DNA from 2 places in the Peribacillus sp. N1 genome. Region 2 is predicted to be linked to the other one. Evidence: riboswitches for the same ligand, from Rfam matches in the RefSeq annotation. Region 2 holds a riboswitch; the other holds the start of a gene.
The links. A riboswitch is a leader RNA that binds a small molecule or an ion and turns the genes downstream of it on or off. The one in region 2 is predicted to bind S-adenosylmethionine.

Region 1: it holds a riboswitch for S-adenosylmethionine, as region 2 does, so the genes downstream of both, ACYP5M_RS19325 (methionine biosynthesis PLP-dependent protein) here and ACYP5M_RS12740 (methionine ABC transporter ATP-binding protein) in region 2, are expected to answer to the same signal.

Annotation. Positions count from the first base shown of each region.
Region 1 is NZ_BAAHZO010000005.1:164,829-168,637, reverse strand. It holds gene metC (cystathionine beta-lyase) at 1-430, opposite strand, end outside; gene ACYP5M_RS19325 (methionine biosynthesis PLP-dependent protein) at 427-1,539, opposite strand; SAM riboswitch class I at 1,626-1,739, opposite strand; gene fumC (class II fumarate hydratase) at 2,068-3,450, shown strand; gene ACYP5M_RS19315 (hypothetical protein) at 3,556-3,798, shown strand.
Region 2 is NZ_BAAHZO010000002.1:868,003-871,811, reverse strand. It holds gene ACYP5M_RS12755 (SDR family oxidoreductase) at 1-28, shown strand, start outside; gene ACYP5M_RS12750 (NADPH-dependent FMN reductase) at 95-640, opposite strand; gene ACYP5M_RS12745 (GNAT family N-acetyltransferase) at 1,063-1,458, shown strand; SAM riboswitch class I at 1,671-1,782, shown strand; gene ACYP5M_RS12740 (methionine ABC transporter ATP-binding protein) at 2,039-3,061, shown strand; gene ACYP5M_RS12735 (methionine ABC transporter permease) at 3,075-3,725, shown strand; gene ACYP5M_RS12730 (MetQ/NlpA family ABC transporter substrate-binding protein) at 3,747-3,809, shown strand, end outside.

The DNA.
Region 1 (3,809 bases), on a different contig from region 2:
ATATGGCCCTGGTATTTGGCTGAACGGCCGCTTTGACGCTTTCAAGGTCCGTCATGTCAACGAAGGTATGCTCAATATTGAAACGGGTCAATACGCTTGTGACCATCCTGAACGTTCCGCCATACACATCTTCGGAAATGACGATATGGTCTCCGGCAGACAATAGCAGGAAGGCTGTTGAAATGGCAGCCATACCTGATGAAAAGGCAAAGCCGTGAGTGCCTTCCTCTAAATCGGCAATGATATCTTCAAGTGCCTCGCGAGTTGGGTTCCCGCTTCTGCTGTAGTCATATTTGCCGAATTGATCGATATCCGATTGATGGAACGTCGATGCATGCTGAATGGGGACGCTCACACCGCCCGTTGCCGGATCGAATTTATGTTGATTATGAAGTAATTTCGTTTCAAAGCTAAAATCATGACCTGTCATCGTAGTGCCTCCCTTTTTACATGTGCGAATGCTTGCTGCAGGTCGCCAATCAAATCATCGCTATCCTCGATGCCAACGGAGAAGCGAAGCAGGCGATTACAAACCCCATTTGCCGTTCTGACTTCAAGCGGTATATCGGCATGTGTTTGTGTGGCAGGATAGGTGATGAAGCTTTCAACCCCTCCAAGGCTTTCTGCAAAGGAAATTAATGAGAGCGATTGTAAAAATGGGTTGACCGCCGCTTCATCAATGATGCGGAAAGAAATCATGCCGCCTCTGCCGGGATACAATACATCAGTGACACAATCATGCTCCGATAAGTAATCTACAAGTATCTTAGCATTCTTTTCATGACGCTCCATCCGCAATGCCAGGGTTTTCATTCCGCGCATCAACAGCCAAGAATCAAATGGGCTCAAGACAGCTCCAGTACCATTATGATGGAAGGCAAGTGCATCACATAATTCAGCGCCGCTAGCAACGATCAGTCCCGCGAGCACATCATTATGACCACCGAGATACTTGGTTGCACTATGAATCACAATATCCGCTCCAAGCACGATGGGTTGTTGAATAAGAGGCGTGTAAAAAGTGTTATCAACGATTAACAATAAATTATATCGTTTGGCCAATGCCGCAACGGCGCTAATGTCCGTTTGCTGCATAAGGGGGTTAGTGGGAGTTTCGATGAAGATGGCTTTCGTGTGAGGAGTGATGGCTTTTTCGATATCCTCCAAACAACAAGTGTTTACATAGTCACACTGCAATCCCCATTTTTTAAAACCTTGTTCTAACAGACGATATGTACCGCCATAAAGATCTTCGCTGACAATCCATGCATCCCCGGATTTAAAAAGGGCAAGAATAGTGGAGATGGCGGCCATTCCTGAACTGCAGGCATAACCTTGGTCTCCTTTTTCCAGATCGGCGATGGATCGCTCCAATAGCTGGCGTGTAGGGTTACCAGTCCTTGTGTAGTCGAATCCCGTCGATTGGCCAATTCCTTCGTGACGAAAAGCTGTTGAAAAGTATACCGGCGGATTGACTGTTCCTGTCGCCGTTTCGCTGCGATTTCCTAATTGAGCAAGATATGTTTCAGATTTGTACATGGTTTTCACTGCTCCTTTGAGTTATATAAAATAAAAAAAAGTCTTCTTTAAGAAGAAGACTTTGATTAAGTAGGGACGAGTCATTCTTCTTATCTTCCAAGTTCACAAACTTGTGGAATTAGCACCTTTTCATTGGTTTGAAACAAATGAAGGTTGCTGAGGTGTCATCGGGCCATTCCCTCTACCTCTCTCGATAAGAGTTTAGATTATTCAATTTCTTTTGAATTTACTATATATACAAAATACTGTCAAGGACATTTTGGGAGTGATAATGCTTTGATGTTCATGACCAGGTCAATTGGAGCCTAGCGGTGTCTACACTTTATGTGTCTAAAAAGAATAATTGAATTTTCATATAAACATGAATGGAACTTGGATTTTTCAGAAAACATGGAAAGGGTCAGCGGGATATTTTTGCTTTAAAATAATAAAGTTTGTACAATGTATGGAGAGAAAGAATAATCCGACATTATTCATTTCATATGCAAAAGGTCTTCAATGAATAGTGCAAACATAGGAGGAGAACACATGGAATACAGAATCGAACGAGATACGATGGGTGAAGTGAAAGTTCCTGCTGATAAATATTGGGGAGCACAAACTGAGAGAAGCCGTAACAATTTCAAAATAGGTAACGAAAAAATGCCGATTGAATTAGTTCGTGCATTTGCATACGTTAAACAAGCTGCGGCAAAGGTGAACTATGATCTTGGTGATCTTTCCGAAGTTAAAAAGAATGCCATCGTCAAGATTTGCGGGGAAATCCTTGAAGGTACGCTTGATGAACATTTCCCGCTTGTAGTTTGGCAAACGGGAAGCGGCACGCAAAGTAATATGAACGTGAACGAAGTGGTCGCTAACAAAGGGAATGAGTGGTTAAAAGAAAATGGTGAATCTGAAACCCTTCACCCGAATGATGATGTTAACAAGGCGCAAAGCTCAAATGATACTTTCCCGACCGCCATGCATATTGCAGCCTTTATGGAAGTCGCTGAAAAATTGGTCCCTGCCATCAAAGCCCTTCGTGATACATTCGATACAAAAGAAAAAGAATTTTGGGATGTAGTGAAAATTGGCCGGACACATCTTCAAGATGCTACTCCATTAACATTAGGACAAGAAATTTCCGGTTGGAAAGCGATGCTCGATAAGGATCTAGCGATGATTGAAGAAAGCAGCCAAAAATTATTGAACCTTGCTCTAGGCGGAACGGCTGTAGGAACCGGAATCAATACAAAAAAAGAATTCCCGGGACTCTCTGCCAAACAAATTGCAGCAGATACAGGATACCCTTTTGTCACATCTGATAATAAGTTCCATGCATTGACTAGCCATAACGAAATCGTCTACGCACACGGTGCTTTGAAAGCATTGGCGGCGGATTTAATGAAAATTGCGAACGATGTCAGATGGCTTGCAAGTGGACCAAGAAGCGGAATCGGCGAAATAGCCATTCCGGAAAACGAACCGGGCAGCTCCATCATGCCAGGTAAAGTCAATCCAACACAAAGTGAAGCGCTTACCATGATTGCAACACAAATCGTTGGTAACGATGCTACAATTGGCTTTGCAGCAAGTCAAGGTAACTTTGAATTGAATGTATTCAAACCAGTCATCATCTATAACTTCCTGCAGACGGTCAAATTATTGACGGAAGGCATTCATTCATTCAACGACAATTGTGCGGTAGGCATCACTGCAAATGAAGATAAAATCAAAGAAAATGTAGAACGTTCCCTTATGTTGGTGACAGCATTGAACCCGCATATCGGTTATGAAAAAGCAGCCAAGATCGCCAAAACGGCATTCAAGGACAACTCTACGTTAAAAGAAGCGGCGTTGAAATTGGAGTTCCTGACGGAAGATGAATTCAAAGCATGGGTCGATCCTGCAAACATGGTTAATAAATAATTAGTAGTGCCCTCCCTCTGGTATTAGGGAGGGTGTTTCCATGTGTTAAAATAATGGAATCTACAAATACTGAAATCATAAGTATCGGGAACAGGAGGAAAAACAATGTCTATATGCCCGCTTTGCAACGGTCTGAGAAAAATTCATGTGAAATGCCCGGAATGCGGCAGTGATCTTGAGGATAAAGGGAAATTCATGGACTACGCGGATGATTACAGTGCTTACATGGATATCGACATACTTAAAGAAAACGACGGATACCCTCAATCCCTTCAAAAAGGCCAATGCCCGCATCTCATGAAATGCCCGGAATGCGGACATGATGAAGTGGTATTGGTCCAGGAATGAATTTGAATAAA
Region 2 (3,809 bases):
CCCTGCATTCCAGGCGGGAAGAGGATGAATTTTGTTTAATGATGCAAAAAGACTCCCAGCAGGCTCAAACCGGCTGGGAGTCTTTTTTAAATCATTAACGAGTATGATGATTATACCAGCTAATGAAATTATCCACGACCGTATCGATAAACTGGACAGTCGACTCATGTGTAAGCCTGCCTTCGTTATCGATTTTGTCATGCACTGCACCAACATATACTTCATTCCCTGGAAGGAGTGGGGAGGCGATGCCTATTGCGAATAAGATTTCACGCAAATGCAATTGAGCTTTAACCGTTCCTAATTGCCCCATTGAAGCACCCATGATCCATGATGGTTTGCCGATTAAGACTTTATCGACACGTGATAACCAATCGATTGCATTGCCCAATACACCTGGAATCGTACCGTTGTATTCAGGAGTTACCCACAAAACTGCATCTGCTTCGGCCACTTTGCTTTTAAATTCTTTTACAACTGATGGAGGGTCATTTTCAATATCTTGATCATAAAAAGGTAATTCCCGAATGTTCAATATTTCGAGATCGAACCGATCTTGATATCTAGATTGAATATATTTGGCAAGCTTAAGGTTGTAAGACTCTTTACGGATACTTCCCACTATTGCAACAACTTTCATCTTCAATACCTCCAATGATTTTTATAATGGATAATCATGTAAATGTATTCCACTTACCTATTATAATTGGAATGTAAATGAAAGGGAAAAAGGATGCTTGGGAAAAAGTTGAGTTAGAGCTTAATAAACAAATTCCTCTCGAACATTCATTCACTTAGGGTTACCCTGCAAAGTTAGACTCGAAAATTAAATAGATTTGTTTGTGCCAATCCAATCCCCATTACTAGAACTCACCAAACAATATTGCATTTGTTTTTAATTTAATATTATGACCATTCCTATAGGGATTAAGGAAAAATCCTTTCAGAGAAAATGAAATAAGACGCTTGAAAAGTAAATAATGAAATATCATGAAGACCGTAAGTGAAATGTTTTTTTTTTGCTTGAAAACTATTTCACTAAAATGACAGGAGAGGATGAAGTTGATCTTTCGTACCATTGATACGGACAAAGATAAAGATATTATCGTTAAATTCAGGAAAGATTCCTTTGTTGTAAGTTTTGGATCTGAGGCAGGTTTTGGAGATGAAAATACATATCTGCAACGAATGGAAGAAAGGGTCCGCAAATTCCCGGGGGGACAGGTGATCATTGAAAAGGACCAAGTACCGATTGGGCAAATGGAACTTCGAATTCGGGCGTATGAAGGAACTGAGATCGGCTATGTAGATCTATTTTATCTTATTCCCGGATACCGCAGTAAAGGCCTTGGCAAGGAATTGGTTCGCTATGCAGAAAACTTTTTCGGGCGATTTAATGTATCCGAATATCATTTAAGGGTTTCTCCGGATAATCAAGAGGGCGATTCACTTATATAAGAATTCAGGCATGATGAAGATAAGGGAAGAAAATGAAATATACCCAGTATGGAGAATGAGCAAATCATTATAGAATATAAAATTTAACTATATTAATATAATTAAAAGGCGTCAATCACTATACTGTGAAAATATTTTAACCGATGAAAAATAGGGTTGACTTTAGAGAAATTAGAATATATAGTGAAGGACATAATTAAATATAACGTTAATTCTTATCAAGAGATGTGGAGGGACTTGGCCCTATGATACCTCGGCAGCGGGTTTTTACTTTTGTAAAAATACTGTGCTAATTCCAACGGACGAAAGTTTGAAAGATAAGAAGGAGCTTTTCTTAGATAATTAATTTAAGAGTTTACTCTTTTTTATGTCTAAAGAGGCCTCTTCTGTCTGATGACGGAAGAGGCCTCTTTTGTTTATTCAAAATGTATATGGTTATTAGGAAATTTGGTGCAATTACTCATGAGTTTCGCAGATTTACTCGTGAGTTTCGAATTTAACCCTATCATTATGAAGCGTTGCAAAGCTCTTCTCTCTGGATAATGAATTCGTACAAATAAACAACATGGGGGGAGATTGGATGATTGAGTTTCAAAATGTTAAAAAGGTATATCAAACAAAGAAACAGACTGTCGAGGCTTTGAAGGGCATTAATTTGACAGTGGAAAAGGGGGATATATTCGGTGTAGTCGGTTATAGCGGGGCCGGGAAGAGTACGTTGATCAGGTTGGTCAATTTGCTTGAACATCCTTCAGATGGTTCGGTGATTGTTGGGGGCAAGGATTTAACCAAATTGAGCGCGAAGGAATTGCGGGCAGAAAAGAAAAAAATCGGGATGATCTTTCAGCATTTCAATTTGCTAAACTCAAAGACCGTTTTTGATAATATCGCCATGCCGCTGATTTTATCGGGAACCCCTGGTAAAGAAATCAAAAAGCGGGTAGGCGAGCTGTTGGAGTTCGTTGGCTTATCGAGCAAAGCAAAGAGTTATCCGGAACAATTATCCGGCGGTCAAAAGCAGCGGATCGGCATTGCGAGAGCATTGGCTACCAATCCATCGATCTTATTGTGTGATGAAGCTACCTCGGCATTGGATCCGCAAACAACGAGTGCTGTTCTGCAGCTCTTAAAGAAAATCAATAAAGAATACAATATTACCATTCTGCTAATCACTCATGAGATGTCTGTCATTCGGGAAATTTGCAATAAGGTAGCGGTCATGGAGGGCGGATGCGTCGTTGAACAAGGTTCGGTTTTCGAAGTTTTTGCGAAGCCGCAAACGGATATTGCAAAAAACTTCGTGAGAACGGTCATACATGACGAAATTCCACAAAGTTTCCTAAAAAGCATAGGGTCCCATATCCCGATTATTTGGAAAATTAATTTTATTGGGACTACTTCGGGTACTCCTTTGCTTTCAACCATCTCGAAGAAATATGATGTTCATTTAAGTGTTTTATCAGCCAATATTTCTGAAATTCAGGAAACGCCTTTCGGGAATTTGATCATCGAAGTGACCGGGAATAAAAATGAGGTGGACAAGGCTTATCAGTATATTAAAGATGAGGGGATTCTCGTCCAGGAGGTGCAGATAAATGGGTAATACGCTTTGGGGAATGGAAATAACGGCAGATCAGCTGTCGACAGCTTTCGGTGACACACTTTATATGGTAGCCATCTCATTGGTATTTTCCGGATTGATTGGTCTTCCGCTTGGTATCCTGCTTGTCATTACAAGAAAGGGCCATATCCTGGAGAATAAATGGGTCTTTAATGTATTGAACCCGATCATCAATATATTGCGGTCGGTTCCTTTCATCATCTTGCTAGTAGCACTTATTCCGTTTACCAGAATGATTGTAGGCAGTGCGATCGGAACGAATGCGGCCATTGTTCCGCTAATCTTTTACGCGGCTCCTTATATCGCCCGGCTTGTGGAGAACTCCCTGTTGGAAGTGGACAAAGGGATCATCGAGGCAGCTCAGGCGATGGGGGCGACGACATGGCAAATCATTTATCGTTTTTTGATTCCTGAGGGACTTAGTTCGTTGATCCTTACATTTACAACAGCGACAATCGGGCTTGTTGGATCTACGGCCATGGCAGGTGCCGTCGGTGCAGGCGGGGTCGGAGATTTAGCTTTGGCTTACGGTTATCAAAGGTTTGATACGATGACGATGATCGTCACAGTGGCGGCGCTCGTGATCATCGTTCAATTACTGCAATCCACCGGGAATTTTGTTTCAAGAAAAATCAGAAGAAGATAAAAATAACAGGAGGTAGGAGAAATGAAGAAAATCTTATTAACGATCATAGTATTGGCATTGGCCATCTTGTCTGCAGCATGCGGG